DNA from 2 places in the Streptomyces sp. NBC_01089 genome. Region 1 is predicted to be linked to the other one. Evidence: riboswitches for the same ligand, from Rfam matches in the RefSeq annotation. Region 1 holds a riboswitch; the other holds the start of a gene.
What was found. Region 1 has a riboswitch for thiamine pyrophosphate ahead of OG510_RS06335 (purine-cytosine permease family protein). Riboswitches for the same ligand answer to the same signal wherever they lie in the genome.

Region 1 (7,814 bases):
GGAAGCCGGAGAGCGACCGCCCTGGATCGCGGCTCACCCGTCTCGCGTAACGGATGACGTACGCGATGGTCACCGAGGTCAGGACCACCCACATCAGCCCGCGCAGCACGATGCCGTCGCCCAGCGAGATGTCGGCCGCCGACGAAGCCACCCCGGTCGCGAAGGGGTTGACGGTGGAACACAGCACACCGATCCCGGCGCCCAGGATGATCGTGCCGGTCGCCACCATCCGGTCGTAGCCGAGCGCCAGCATCAGCGGGACGATCAGCCCGTAGAAGCCGAGGGTCTCCTCGGCGAAGCCCTCGACCGTACCGAGGAGCGCGAACACCAGCATCACCCCCGCGATGAGCAGCGCGCCGCGCTCGCGGAGCCGGTGGGCGAGGCGGCCGATGCCCAGGTCGAGCGCGCCGGTCGCGAAGACGACGGTGATGAAGGCGCCGATCGCGAGCACGAAGAGGAACACGCCCGCGCTGCCGTACAGTTCACCGGCCAGACCGGGGCCGACCTGGCCGGTCTTCGCGTCCTGGACGCCGTAGAGGCCGTTGACCGGGGAGAGGAAGAGATCGTTGAGCCGGTGGACGATTCCCCGGTCGGACGCGACCCGGTGGTAGGTGCCCTGGATGGGCGCCCCCGACTTGTTCCTGCGGTATTCGCCCGGTGGGATGAGGAAGGCCAGGGCCCAGACGGCGATGGTGACGACGGCCAGGACGGTGAGGGCGCTCGGGAAGACGAAGCCGCGTTTTCCCGGTGGCTTCCCGTCCTGGGCCTGCCGGGTCCGGACGGTGCTCACGCGGCGGCCCCATGGCTCGGACCCGGTGCGGCCGAGCGGGTGACGGGCCCGCTCGCCCGCGCGTACGGCACGACGGCTGACGCGGTGCGCCCGGCCGGGGAGGCGTCGGTCCTGGGTCCCAGCTCCATCGTGCAGCCCCTGTTCGCTCCGGAGGATTCTGCGCCAACGGGACCACAGGGAGCGCGGGGCCGCATGTTGCCACGGCGGGCGGCCGGCCGACCGATGAGTTCTCGTACCGGATCCGGTCTCAAGGGTATGGACATCGAAACGGACACAGACGCAACGGACACGGGCGCAGCCAACACGGGCGCGCACAGGAACCAGGACGGCGGTCTGCCCGATCTGGAACCACCGGCCCGGCACATGGCCGGGCTCGCCGACGCCGTCGGGGACGGGCAGCTGGGTGACCCCACGCCCTGCCCGGACTTCGCGGTCCGGGACCTGCTCGCCCATGTCTCCGGACTGACGGTGGCGTTCTGCGCCGCGGCGAAGAAGGAGTTCGGGCCGCACACCGACACCGCGCCGGGCACCGTACCCAACCCCGAGCTGGCCGCGGACTGGCGCACGGCGCTGCCCCGGCAGCTGGCGGACCTGATCGCGGCCTGGCACTCCCCCGGCGCCTGGGAGGGCGAGACGAGAGCGGGCGGTTTCACCCTGCCCGCGGTGGTCGCCGGACGGATCGCGCTCAACGAGCTGGTGGTGCACGGCTGGGATCTGGCCCGCGCGACCGGGCAGCGGTACGCCCCGGACCCGGCGAGCCTGGGTGTCTCGTACGCGCTGCTCGGGCAGCCGGACAGCCCGACACGCGCTCCGGCCTTCGGCCCGGCCGTCGAGGTCGCGCGGGACGCCCCCTTCGTCGACCGGGTGATCGGACTCAGCGGGCGCAGCCCGGACTGGAAGCCTTAGGTGCTGTGCGGGGTCCGGTGGCGGCGCAGCCTGAGGGGTGCGTAGACGACGAGCGCGGTCAGGAAGGCCACGTAATAGGCGAGGTCGGCGCCGTGCAGTGCGGAAGCCACCGGGCCGGTGTAGAGGCCGGTGTTCATGAACGGCACCGCCGCGGCGAACGCGGCGCAGAACGCCACCAGGGCGGGCCGGCCGGACCGCGTACGGACGCTCTCCGTGGTCGGGTCGACCGGTTCGCCCCTGCGGCCCCGGGCGAACCAGTCGACAGCGACGACGGCGACGAAGCCGGGGATCCAGTAGCCGACGAAGAGCAGGACGTTCTGGAAGCGCGCGGTGGTGTCGGCGGCGTGCATCCACAGCACCAGCGGGAAACCGAGTACGGCGGCGATCGCGGCCGCGACCGGGCGCGGAACGCGCAGCCCGATGGTCTGCAGGGCCAGTGAGCCGCTGTAGTCGTTCATGGCGTTGCTGCAGAGGGCGGCCAGCGCCACGGCCAGCAGCCCCAGCGCGCCGAGCACACCGCCGCCCAGCAGCCGGTCGACACCCCGGGCGGTCTGGTCGGTGAAGACGGCGGCCCCCCACAGCCCGAGCGACTGCACGGCCACGAAGGAGACGCTGACGCCGAGGAGCGTGTACCAGAACATGCGCGGGCGGGAGGTGTTCTGCGGCAGATAGCGGCTGAAGTCGCTGGCGTACGGAGCCCACGACAGCGCGAGGCTGAGCGCGATGGTGCTGGTCAGGATGAACGCGCCGGCGCGGTCGGCGCCGTGTGCGCTGCCTGCCGCGGTGTGGACGCTGTCCGGCAGCCTGAAGGCCAGGGCGACGAAAGCGGCGGCGAGTACGAAGGTCATCAGCTTCTGCAGCCGGTGGATCGCCTCATAGCCCAGTACGCCGAGCGACCCCTGCCCCAGCATCATCAGCAGCACGCCGAGCCAGAACGGCCAGCCGCAGAGCCGGGCCAGCGCGTCCCCGCCGAACAGTCCGATGAGCGCGTCCCAGGCCACCGACGACAGCCACTGCAGCAGGCCGGGCACCGTGACGGACCGGCCGAACGCGAGCCGGGCCAGGGGCAGTTGGCCCGCACCGGTGCGGCTGCCCCAGGTCCCGAGGTACGCGGTGGGCACGGCGCCGAGCAGGGTGCCCAGCACCACGGCGGCCAGCGCGGTGGGCAGGTCGAGGCCGAGGGCGATACCGACGGTGCCGGTGAAGACCCCGGTCATGGTCAGGTTCGGGGCGAACCACACGGTGAACAGCCGCCCAGGGCCGCCGTAGCGGTGGTGGCCGGGCACCGGCGCGATCCCGCGGGCCTCGATCCGCAGGTCGCCGGGCTCGGCGGGCATCCGGCCGTCGAAGACGGACTGCGGTCCGGTGGCCGGTGTGCTGCTGGGAGCAGGTGGCAATGACATGAGCGACATCCCTCCGCCAGTACTAACTGGTTCAGGTTCGGCGGGTGTGATCTCAGCCCCTGGGCGGGGCACCCCGTGTCCGTTACGCTGCAAGGCTAACGCGCGGCGTCACGCCGTCCGCGGTGAGGGTGGGCGGCCGCGCGCGGCTCAGCTGGTGAAGAAGTCGCTGACCGCTGCCGAGAACTGTGCGGGCTCCAGGGCGTGCACGGTGTGGCCGACCGGGATCGTGATGACCCTGGAGTCGGGGATCCCCGCCGCCATGTCGGGGATCCGCCCCTGCGGCATGGAGCTGTCCGGGCCGCCGGTGACGATCAGCGTCGGGGCGACGATCTCGCCGAGCCGCTCGGCCCACTCGGGGCTGGGGCGCCCGATCTCGTTCCTGATGGCGGGCACCACGTTCCAGTCGTAGTCGACCGGCCCTTCGGGACTCGCGGGTTCGGCCATCTCCCTGGGGTACGGCGGCGGAGTCTCCTCGAGGACGAGCCGCTCCACCCGGTCCGCGTGCTCCTGGGCGAGCAGATAGGCGACGACACCGCCCATGGAGTGGCCGACGACCCCGACGCGCTCCAGTTCCAGTTCGTCGAGGAACCCCAGGACGTCGTCGCGCATGAGCTCGAACGAGTACTCGTCCGGCCAGTCGCTCTCTCCGTGTCCGCGCAGGTCCAGGGCGTACACCCGCCACTCGGCGCCGAGCGCCCGGCCGGTCTCCTCCCAGGTCGCGGACGAGCCGCCGAGCCCGTGCAGCAGCACCACAGGCGCGCCGAAGGGGTCGCCCCAGGCGCGGTATGCGAGCCGTACGTCGCCGACATCGACCACGGAGTGATCGTCGGCCGCTGAGTGATCGTCCATACCGCAGACGCTACAGCGCGCGGCACGGCCCCTACGCCACGTCGCGTACGGAAGCGACTTGGCCACCTAGAGTCACATCAGGGCAAAACCCGCTATTCCCCCTGACCGGATCGAACCTGATCGCACACGATTCGCTCAACTCCCCTGTCCTCAGGGGTGTACGACCCTCCGGGCAGCTGATAGGAAAGCTTCCTAACAGAACACCGACGCACCAACTCCCCCTTGGAGGACCGGTGAAAGCCCCCCACCGCACCACCGCTGGACGCAGCAAGAGGATCATCACGCGCACCGTGCTCGGGCTGGCCCTGGTAGCCGTACCGGCCACCGCCCACGCCGCCAACGCCCCTGCGCAGCCGGTGAGTTCGCACAGCTCTCAGCAGGTGGCCGCCGCCGCGACCGGACTCGACGACCCGGCGAAGAAGGAGATCGCCATGAAGCTGGTCTCCAGCGCCGAGAACTCCTCGCTGGACTGGAAGGCCCAGTACAAGTACATCGAGGACATAGGAGACGGCCGCGGCTACACCGCCGGCATCATCGGGTTCTGCTCGGGCACCGGCGACATGCTGGACCTGGTGAAGCTCTACACCGACCGGGAGCCGGGCAACCCGCTCGCCAAATACCTCCCCGCGCTGGAGAAGGTCAACGGCAGTGACTCGCACTCGGGGCTCGGCTCGGCCTTCGAGAGCGCCTGGAAGACCGCGGCCAAGGACACCGCGTTCCAGACCGCGCAGAACGACGAGCGCGACCGGGTGTACTTCGACCCGGCCGTCAAGCAGGGCAAGACGGACGGCATCGGTGTCCTGGGCCAGTTCGCGTACTACGACGCCATCGTCATGCACGGTGACGGCGACGACAAGACCAGCTTCGGCTCCATCCGCAAGAGGGCGCTGGCCAAGGCCAAGACCCCGGCCCAGGGCGGCGACGAGACCACGTATCTCAACGCCTTCCTCGACGCCCGCGTCTGGGCGATGCAGCAGGAGGAGGCCCACAGCGACACCAGCCGGGTCGACACCGAGCAGCGCGTCTTCCTGAAGAACGGCAACCTCGACCTGCACACACCGCTCAACTGGAAGGTCTACGGGGACCCGTACAGCATCGGCTGACCGGGCTGCCGCTGCCGACAGGCGGGGCGCGTTCTGCACCAGTGGTGCGGAACGCGCCCCGTATGTCATGCCTCGGTCACTCACGCCCTGGGCGGGCACGCGCCACCGTCAGTGCAGCGCGGCGGCCGCCTTGGCGACTGCCTGCTGTGTCGCGTTGTCCTCGGCGGCCGGTTCCTCAGGGCCCTCCGGGGCTCCGGCGTCCTTCCTGCGCCCCAGGTGGTTGAAGGCCAGGTTGAGCACGATGGCCACCACACACCCGGTGGATATGCCCGAGTCGAGCACCACCAGGACGTTCTTCGGGAACGCGTGGTAGAAGTTCGGCGCCGCGATCGGGATCAGGCCGATACCGAGCGAGGCGGCGACGATCAGGGCGTTCTCACCCTTCTCCATGGCCGCGCCGCCCAGCGTCTGGACGCCGCTGGCGGCGACCGAGCCGAAGAGCACGACCCCGGCACCACCCAGGACCGGCAGCGGTACGAGGGCGATCGCGGCCGCTGCCATCGGACAGAGACCGAGCAGGATCAGGATCCCGCCGCCGGTAGCCACGACGTACCGGCTGCGCACCTTGGTCATCGCCACCAGGCCGATGTTCTGGGCGAAGGCGCTCGCCATGAAGCTGTTGAAGAACGGGCTGATGAAGCTGGACAGGGTGTCGGCGCGCAGGCCCCCTTCGATGGTCCGCTCGTCGGCCGGACGCCCGACGATCTTGCCGAGCGCCAGCATGTCGGCGGTCGACTCGGTCATACAGACCAGCATCACGATGCACATCGAGATGATGGCGGAGACCTCGAACTGCGGGGCGCCGAAGTGGAAGGGCGTCGGGAATCCGATCGGGTCGGCGTTGCGCATCGCGTCGAAGCTGGTCATGCCCATCGGTATCGCGATGAGCGTACCGACCACCAGACCGAGCAGGATGGCGATCTGCTGGAGGAAGCCGCGGAGCAGTTTCCGCAGCGCCAGGACGATCACCAGGGTGAGTGCGGCCATCCCGATGTTCTTCATCGAACCGTAGTCGGCGGCCCCTTCGGTGCCCTGCGCCCAGCCGAACGCGACCGGCAGCAGCGAGACCCCGATGAGGGTGATGACGGTGCCGGTGACGACCGGCGGGAAGAACCGGAGCAACTTGCTGAAGTACGGGGCGAGTATGAACCCCAGCACGCTCGCGACGATGATCGCGCCGAAGATCACGGCGATGCCGTCGTGTCCGCGGCCCTTGCCGATGGCGATCATCGGGCTGACACCACCGAACGAGACACCGTTGACGAACGGCAGACGGGAACCGACCCGCCAGAATCCGAGGGTCTGGAACAGGGTGGCGATGCCCGCGGTGAACAGGGCAGCCCCGACGAGGAACGAGGTCTCCTTCGCGCTGAGCCCCACGGCGGGGCCCACGATCATCGGCGGGGCGACAACTCCCGCGTACATGGCGGCCACATGCTGAAGGCCGCTGCTGAACATCTTGACGGGCGGGAGGACTTCGTCGACCGGGTGCTTCGAGGCGGTCTTTCCCGTATCCGCTGAGGTGGAGCCGGGGTCCGCGGAAGTCTCTCCGGAGGTCCCGGGTGATTCGGTGTCGGCGGCTGTTTCTGCTGCATCAGTGCGAAACCTGGGCTCGGCGGCCACGGTGGCTCCTCCGGTCGGGTACACGTCGGCGGTGACGTGGGTATCAGGGAGGTGGTGCGGAATGCAGGTGCGGCTGCGGGGGTGCGGGTGGTGCTACTGCGTTTCTGAGTCGAGTACCGGGCGGGGCACGGGGGTTCCGGCGAGGGTTTCCGGGTACGTCACCGCCCCGGAGGGCGTATGCACTCTGGGCACACACCCCCCGGTCACGGCTGCCGTGAACCCCGCTCGGGTTCGCGGCCGCCGGCCGGGGACCGTCCTCCCCGGCCGGAGCTTCTTTCGGACGTCAGGCCCGCGCGGCGATCTGCGCCAGGCGCCGGGCCTCGTCCCGCGTGGAGCGGGCGATGGCGTCCTCGTCCACCGTGGTCAGGTGGTTGTCCTCGACGACGGGCTTGCCGTTGACGAGGGAGAGCGTGACGGGGGCCGCGGCTCCGAAGACGAGCGCGGTCACCGGGTCGGCGATGGAGGCGTGGGCGAGGGTGTCCATCTTCCACAGCACGAGGTCGGCGAGCTTTCCCGGTTCCAGCGAACCGATCTCCGAGGCGCGGCCCAGGACCTGGGCACCGCCGTAGGTGCCGAGGCGCAGCGCCTGCCGGGCGTTGAGTGCCGCTTCGCGGTGGGCGCCGAGGCGGTTGATGAGCAGGGCGTTGCGCAGCTCGGTGTGCAGCTCGCCGGACTCGTTGGACGCGGTGCCGTCGACGCCGAGGCCGACCGGCACGCCGGCCTTGAGCATGTCGGGGACGCGGGCGATCCCGGCCGCCAGACGGGCGTTGGACGACGGGCAGTGGGCGACGCCGGTCCCGGTGCGCGCGAAGGCGGCGATGTCGGAGTCGTTCATATGGACGCAGTGCGCCATCCATACGTCCTCACCGAGCCAGCCGGTCGACTCGAAGTAGTCGGTCGGGCCCATCCCGAACAGTTCCTTGCAGAACTGCTCCTCCTCGACGGTCTCGCTGCCGTGGGTGTGCAGGCGTACGCCCTTGCGGCGGGCCAGTTCGGCACCCTGCTTGAGCAGTTCGGTCGAGACGGAGAAGGGCGAGCAGGGCGCGACGGCTACCTGGGTCATCGCGTCGAAGGAGGCGTCGTGGTGCTGGTCGACCGTCGCCTCGGTGGCCGCGAGCGCGCCCTCCAGGGTCTCGACGG
Region 2 (7,814 bases), 2.8 Mb from region 1:
GCCTGGGTCGACAACGACCACGAGGCCGCGGTCCTCGATCTGCTCGACCACCTCGCCGCCGCCGGGGCCCGCCGCATCGGGCTGCTGACCGGCACCACGACCGACACCTACACCCGGCTCTCCACCACCGCGTATCTGCGCTGGTGCGAGCGGGTCGGGCAGGACCCGGTGTACGAGTCCTACCCCGCCCACGACCCGTGCGCGGGAGCCGTCGCCGCGGACCGCCTGCTCGCCCGCCCGGACCGTCCGGACGCCGTCTACGGGCTCTTCGACCCCAACGGCACCGACCTGCTGGCGGCGGCACGGCGGTACGGCCTCCGGGTGCCCGAGGATCTGCTGCTGGTCTGCTGCAGCGAATCCACCGTGTACGCCAGCACCGAGCCGCCCATCACGACCCTCTCGCTCAAGCCCCGCCGCATCGGCACGGCCGTGATCCAGTTACTCATCGATGCCATCGAAGGCATCAACGAGGACCACCCGGTCGAGCAGGTGATACCGACCGAACTCATCGTCCGGACCTCGTCGCAGCGCCGCCCGCCGCGCACCACGGTCAGCGCACCCCGCTCACCGGCACCGGACTGAACACCCCAATAGGTATGAAACGGGCGGCCGCGCGGCAGGCCGTCCGGATTCAGCACCCCTGGTGCGTCACAGAGTGCCAGTCGCATTCCTATGATGGGCGCACGACACCGCGGACCCCCCGACCAGGCAGGTCCGACCGGTGCACGGCGCGCGACGGTGGTGGAGGGGTCGATGACTCAGGGGGCCGGTCTGGAACCCGCGATGCGGACGGCGACAGTGCGGGACTTCCGCGTACCGCCTCTGCCCGCGCCCGCGCATGTCCACGATGCCGAGCAGGCATCGCCGTACGCCCCGGGCGACGAGCCGGACGGCTACACGCCGACCCAGCGGGATCTGCCCGTCATCAGCCGTGACGGCGGTCCCGGTGACACGGTCGTCGTACGGACCGTGCGCGAACCCCTTCCCGCGGACAGCGAGGGGGGACTCGGCCCGCTCTATGTCGTCGGCGACGTCCACGGATACCTCGACGAACTCCTGGCGGCCCTGTGCGCCCAGGGGCTCATCGACGCCGAGGGCAAATGGGCCGCGGGCAACGCCCGTCTCTGGTTCCTCGGTGACTTCACCGACCGTGGCCCCGACGGCATCGGCGTCATCGACCTCGTGATGCGGCTGTCCGCCGAGGCCGCGGCCGCGGGGGGCTACTGCAAGGCCCTCATGGGCAACCACGAGCTGCTGCTCATCGGCGCCAAACGCTTCGGCGACACCCCGGTCAACTCCGGCGCCGGCACCGCGACCTTCCAGGCCGCCTGGCTGCTCAACGGCGGCCAGAAGGCCGACATGGACCGGCTGCAGGACGTCCACCTCCAGTGGATGTCGCGGCTCGACGCCATGGAGCTGGAGGACGACCACCTCCTGGTGCACTCCGACACCACCGCCTATCTCGACTACGGCGATTCCCTCGAAGCGGTCAACGACACCGTCCGCGAGACCCTGACCCGTAACGACGCCGACGAATGCTGGGACCTGTTCCGCAAGTTCACCAAGCGGTTCGCGTTCCGCGACGAGTCGGGACCGCAGGCCGTGCAGGAACTCCTCGGGGTCTTCGGCGGCCACCGGATCGTCCATGGTCACAGCCCCATTCCCTATCTGCTGGGCGAGGTCGGGGGCGAGGACGGCGACGACGGTCCGCGTACCGTCATCGAAGGCCCGCATGTGTACGCGGACGGGCTCGCCGTCGCCATGGACGGCGGTGTGACCATGGCCGGAAAGCTGCTCGTGGTGCAGCTGCCGCTGGCCGACTGATACAGCGCACGCGAAGGCGATTTCCGGAAACCCTCTGTTACCCCGTGCCATAACAGCTCTACCATCGGGTTATCCGTAGCAGGCTCTCCTCCGTTTACGTCCGACTACCCGTCAGAACGCAGGTGGTACGGCCCGACGGAGCATCGGGGGATGCACATGAACAGCGCTTCGCACCTGCTGACAGAGGACCGCCCGGAGTTCGAGCGGCTCCTCGACGACGCGCTGCGCACCGCGCCCGACCGGCCGGATCTGGCCGACCTGGGGCAGCGGCTCAACAGCGAGCAGCTCCGCACCATGGTGCTCGACGCCGACAGCCTGGTCACCGCGGCCGCGGCTGCCGAGTACGAGCACTTCGTGAAGGTGCGCGCCGAACTGCGCACGCCCGCACCGGACTCGATGGACGCCTCGGTCCTCGCCCCCGTCAGAGGCGGCCCGCGCACAGGCGCGGGGCTGGCCGCCGTTCTGGCCGTACTGGCTCCGGTGCTGGCAGGCACCGCCGCCGTGATCTTCCTGCTGGTGGGCTACATACTCAAGGCGCTCAATCCGGCGCCCGCCTTCGGCAACACCATGGTCACCGCGGGCTGGTTCTTCGCGGCCCTCACCGCCGCGGCCATCCTGGCAGCGGCGATCGGCCTCCTCCTGACGGCGCTGCGCAACGGCTCGACCGAGGTGCACCCCGAGGCCGAGGAAGGGGGCGGCGAACTCTCCGAAGAGGTCGCCCGCGCCCGGGACGCCTGGCGCCACGCCCTGGTGGAACGGGGCATCGTCCCGTTCCTGAGCGCGGCACTGGCCGACCCGAGCGTGGACCCAGCCGCCCCCGCCCCCTACCGCTCGGCGGGCCGTATCCCGAGCCTCGGCTACAGCCGCCCCGATTTCGCCAGTCCTGACGAGAACGAGACGGCGGACCACGAGCGCCCCAGCTTCACCAGCCCGGACTTCACCAGCCCGGACTTCGGCGGCCCCGACCACCCACCGGAGTAGCACCGGGGACACCCGTGGAGGTACAGCCGGCGTGCTCAGTCGGCGATCGGCAGATACACCCTGTTGCCGCTCGCCGCGAACTCCTTCGACTTCGCCGCCATCCCCGACTCGATCTCCTCCTGGCTTCCGCCGTGTTCACGGCGGATGTCCTGGGAGATCTTCATCGAGCAGAACTTCGGCCCGCACATGGAACAGAAATGCGCGGTCTTCGCCGGCTCGGCCGGCAGCGTCTCGTCATGGAACTCCCTTGCCGTGTCGGGGTCGAGAGCGAGATTGAACTGGTCCTCCCAGCGGAACTCGAAGCGTGCGTCCGAGAGCGCGTCGTCCCACTTCTGCGCGTCCTGGTGCCCCTTGGCGAGATCCGCCGCATGCGCAGCGATCTTGTACGTGATCACGCCGGTCTTCACGTCGTCCCGGTTGGGCAGGCCCAGATGTTCCTTGGGCGTGACGTAGCAGAGCATGGCCGTACCCCACCATGCGATCATCGCCGCCCCGATGCCGGAGGTGATGTGGTCATACGCCGGGGCCACGTCCGTGGTGAGCGGGCCGAGCGTATAGAAGGGGGCCTCCTCGCAGATCTCCTGCTGGAGGTCGATGTTCTCCTTGATCTTGTGCATCGGGACGTGACCGGGACCTTCGATCATCGTCTGTACACCATGACGTTTGGCGATCGTGTTGAGTTCCCCGAGGGTGCGCAACTCCGCGAACTGCGCCTCGTCGTTGGCGTCCGCGATCGACCCCGGCCGCAGCCCGTCACCCAGTGAGTAGGTCACGTCGTAGGAGGCCAGGATGTCGGAGAGCTCTTCGAAGTGCTCGTACAGGAACGACTCCTTGTGGTGCGCCAGGCACCAGGCGGCCATGATCGAGCCGCCGCGCGAGACGATCCCGGTCTTGCGGCGCGCGGTGAGCGGCACGTACCTCAGCAGCACCCCCGCGTGCACCGTCATGTAGTCGACGCCCTGTTCGGCCTGCTCGATGACGGTGTCCTTGTAGATCTCCCAGGTCAGCTCCTCGGCCTGGCCGTCGACCTTCTCCAGGGCCTGGTAGAGCGGGACCGTGCCGATCGGGACGGGGGAGTTGCGCAGCACCCACTCGCGGGTGGTGTGGATATTGCGCCCGGTGGACAGGTCCATGACCGTGTCCGCGCCCCATTTGGTGGCCCAGGTCATCTTGTCCACCTCCTCCTCGATGGAGGAAGTGACCGCGGAGTTGCCGATGTTGGCGTTGACCTTCACCAGGAACCGCTTCCCGATGATCATCGGCTCGATCTCCGGGTGGTTCACGTTGGCCGGCAGGACCGCCCGGCCCGCGGCGATCTCCTCCCGTACGACCTCGGGAGAGACGTTCTCCCGGATCGCGACGTACTCCATCTCCGGGGTGATCTCCCCGCGCACGGCGTACGCGAGCTGGCTCACCGCGCGCCCCTCACGCCCCCTGCGGGGCTGGCGGGGGCGGCCGGGGAAGACCGCGTCGAGGTTACGGAGCCCCCCGCGCGGTGAGGTGTGCTTGATCCCGTCGTCCTCGGGGCGGGCCGGGCGGCCCGCGTACTCCTCGGTGTCGCCGCGGCCGATGATCCAGTTCTCCCGGAGCGGGGCGAGCCCGCGCCGTACATCGGTCTCGACGGTGGGGTCGGTGTACGGGCCTGACGTGTCGTACAGCGTCACGTCCTGCCCATTGGTGAGGTGCACCTGCCTGACGGGCACCCGGAGATCCGCGCGCGAGCCCTCGGGGCCCGCGACATATCCCTTGTGCCAGCCCGGCTTGCGCTCGTCCTGGTCGGTGGCAGGCGTGCGTGCATCCACTGTGGTCATGAGACCTACTCCCTACGCCGGCATTACCCGGTAACAGGTTCGGCGGTCGGCGCAGCTCTCAGCAGATTGCTGGTCAGCGCCCTCTCAGCCCGGTGCTCCGAGCTCCCGCGTGTGCAAAGGTGCCCCCACGCTAACGCCAAGGACCGCGGACTGAACAGAGGGCCTCCCCGTTCTTGCGATGATCTGGCGGTGACACCACTCCCGGAACCGCCCCCCGGCGGGCACAGCCATACGCACGGTCACGGCCCCGCCGCGCCCGTGTCCCAGCATCTGCGCAAGGTCATCGCAGCGGTGCTGATTCCCTTCGCGGCGGCGGTTGTTGTCGGTCTTGCGGTCTTCTGGCCGGGTGGCGCGCCGCATCATGACCGCAGTGGTGTCGGGTTCGACCGGCAGACGCAGCAGGGCGAAGTAGTGGCGATGGCTGCGGTGAACTGCAAGGACGTACAGGGCGGCCAGTCGTCGGCCGGCGGGGGCGCGGACGGGGGCACCGGCGGGGGCGCGGGTTCGAGCGGTGGTGAGGGCACGGCGGGGCAGCGGACCGGTGCCGGTACGGAGGCCGCGCAGAACACCGGGTGCAAGAAGGCGAAGATCGAGGTGACCAGCGGCAAGGACAAGGGCCGCACCTTCACCGAGATCGTCCAGCCGGATTCCCCGCGCCAACTGCACCAGGGGCAGGGCGTGATCGTGGCGTACGCCCCGGACGCGCCCCATGATCTGCAGTACTCGGTGTCCGACGTGGACCGGAAGTTCCCGATGGCGCTGCTCGCCGGGATCTTCGCGCTGGTGGTCGTCGCCGTGGGCCGGCTGCGCGGGCTGATGGCGCTGGTCGCGCTGGCCGTCAGCTTCGCGGTACTGACGCTCTTCATCCTGCCCGCGATCCTGCACGGGTCGAATCCGCTGGTCGTGGCTGTGATCGGGGCGAGCGCCATCATGCTGATCGCGCTCTACACCTGCCACGGTCTGACGGCGCGGACCTCGGTCGCCGTCATCGGCACGCTGGTCTCACTGATGCTGATCGGGCTGCTCGGTTCCCTCTTCATCGGCTGGGCGAGCCTGACCGGGAACACCGATGACAGCACCGGGCTGATCCATGGCCTCTATCCGCACATCGACATGAGCGGGCTGCTGCTGGCGAGCGTCATCATCGGATCGCTCGGGGTGCTGGACGATGTGACGGTCACCCAGACGTCGGCCGTCTGGGAACTGCACCAGGCGGACCCCACGATGGGGGCGCGCGGGCTCTACCGGGCCGGTATCCGGATCGGCCGCGACCACATCGCGTCCGTCGTCAACACGCTCGTTCTGGCCTACGCGGGTGCGGCGCTGCCCCTGTTGCTGCTCTTCTCCATCGCGCAGAGCAGCGTGGGCACGGTGGCCAACTCCGAGCTGGTCGCGGAGGAGATCGTACGGACCCTGGTGGGGTCGATCGGCCTGGTCGCATCGGTGCCGGTGACCACAGCGCTCGCCGCGCTCGTGGTCTCGGCCGACCGTGCGGACCACGGGGCCGGCCGCCCGGCCCGCGGGACGGGGTGGGCGCTCCCCGGAGGGGGCATCGCGCGGAGCGGCGGGGGCCGCCGCCGCAAGCACTGAGAGGTCCGGTCTCCCTTCCGCAGCCCGTGCGCGTAGCACCGGTTCGGCTCGCGGCCTCAGCCCGCGTTCTCCTCCGCGAGGATCCGGCCGAGTGCCGCTTCCAGATGTCCGTCGAAGTCGCCCAGGCTGCGCTCCTCGCCGAGCGGGACGATCTTGTCGGTGCGGTCCAGGAAAGCGATCAGCGGGGCGCTGCCCGCCCGGAACAGCGCGCGGTCCGCCCCGACCTGGAGACGCAGATGGACATCGGCGAGACCCGACGGATCGCTGGGCGAGATGTGCACATCGCCGTCCCCCGTCGGGGCGTTGATCCCGTCGAGGAGCAGCTCGCGACCGAACGTCCAGGTCACCGGCTCGTCCCCGGGAAGGTGGAAGGTCATCCGCACCGCGTACGGATCACTCACCTCGTAGCAGAGCTCCACCGGAATGCGGAAGGAGAGCTCCTCGGAGACGAGGAAGCTCATCATGACCTCTGCCTGGACCGATTCGCGCATGTCCCTACCCCGCAGTAGACGCCGTGTTGGTTCCCAAGATGGCCGGGAATGTATCTCCAGGCCCTCTTGACGTAATCGTGCTGTAAGCGCAAACAGATCACAAGGAGTGATATTTCAGATACTGATAGAGAACGCAAGCGAATCGAGCAAAGCCCCAACCTCGGACCGTAACGTTTCAGCTGCAGAGAGCAACCGTACGTGCTGGTGGATGGGGCCGGAAACAGCCATCGCCGCGACACCTGAGCCGGCCGTGATCGGGATGGCCGCGCAGACGGTGCCGAGCGCGTACTCCTGCCGCTCGACCACCGGTTGTATCCGTTCCGCCGCGGCCGGCCTGCGCAGCAGGACGCACCGGTCACGTACCGAATAGCGGGTCAGCGGGCGCACCGGATGGCGGTCCAGATGGTCTCTGCGGGAGGCTTCGTCGAGCTGGCTCAGCAGACACTGGCCGAGGGCGTGTGCATGACCGGTTTCCCGGAAGTCCGCCCATTCCTCGACGGCGGGCGCGGCGGGAGTGTCGGCGACCGCGACGAGGTCGATCTCGCCCTCGTGGTACGCCGCAAAATAAATCGGTACCCCGAGCGCGTCCCGCCAGGAGTTCAGCGATTCGAGCAGTGTGGTGCGCCGGTTCCGCACGGCGCAGCGGTCGGCGAGCCGCTCGGCGGCTGCTCCGGGGACGAACACGCCGTTCTCCCGGCGCACATAGCCCTCGTGGGCGAGGGTGCGCAGCAGGTGGTAGGCGGTGGGGAGGGGGAGTCCCGCCTCCCTGGCGAGCTGTTTCGCGGGGGCTCCGCCACTGTGGGAGCTGACCGCCTCCAGCAGTCTGAGCGCGCGCTGCACCGAGCCGATCAGTGTCGGCGCAGCGGTGTCAGATGCTGTGGCCAAAGGGTCACCCCCAGCGTGCCGACGGCGGATCACAGGCCCGCGAGGGCTTCTCCCTCATGGGTCCCGCCGCACACAAATCCGCTGGTCAGCGCCTTTTCAGACAGGTTTCCCGAGGAGGCGGCGGGGATTTCTCACTGTAGCCACAGCCTCCGTCCGGCCGTGCGGTTTTACCGGCCCCGTCCCTCAGCCGGGCTAACGACCGCACGTTCAGTCGCTCTGTTCAGTCGGTCTG

Region 2: another riboswitch for thiamine pyrophosphate. It lies ahead of thiC (phosphomethylpyrimidine synthase ThiC); the one in region 1 lies ahead of OG510_RS06335 (purine-cytosine permease family protein).

What each region holds. Positions count from the first base shown of each region.
Region 1 covers NZ_CP108660.1:1,421,906-1,429,719, forward strand. The annotation lists gene OG510_RS06325 (YfcC family protein) at 1-790, opposite strand, end outside; gene OG510_RS06330 (TIGR03086 family metal-binding protein) at 1,046-1,696, shown strand; gene OG510_RS06335 (purine-cytosine permease family protein) at 1,693-3,099, opposite strand; TPP riboswitch at 3,091-3,185, opposite strand; gene OG510_RS06340 (alpha/beta fold hydrolase) at 3,247-3,948, opposite strand; gene OG510_RS06345 (chitosanase) at 4,182-5,051, shown strand; gene OG510_RS06350 (nucleobase:cation symporter-2 family protein) at 5,160-6,674, opposite strand; gene OG510_RS06355 (8-oxoguanine deaminase) at 6,958-7,814, opposite strand, start outside.
Region 2 covers NZ_CP108660.1:4,230,894-4,238,707, reverse strand. The annotation lists gene OG510_RS18795 (LacI family DNA-binding transcriptional regulator) at 1-582, shown strand, start outside; gene OG510_RS18790 (metallophosphoesterase) at 754-1,824, shown strand; gene OG510_RS18785 (hypothetical protein) at 1,975-2,805, shown strand; gene thiC (phosphomethylpyrimidine synthase ThiC) at 2,841-4,616, opposite strand; TPP riboswitch at 4,609-4,735, opposite strand; gene OG510_RS18775 (YibE/F family protein) at 4,800-6,206, shown strand; gene OG510_RS18770 (SsgA family sporulation/cell division regulator) at 6,263-6,697, opposite strand; gene OG510_RS18765 (IclR family transcriptional regulator) at 6,812-7,582, opposite strand.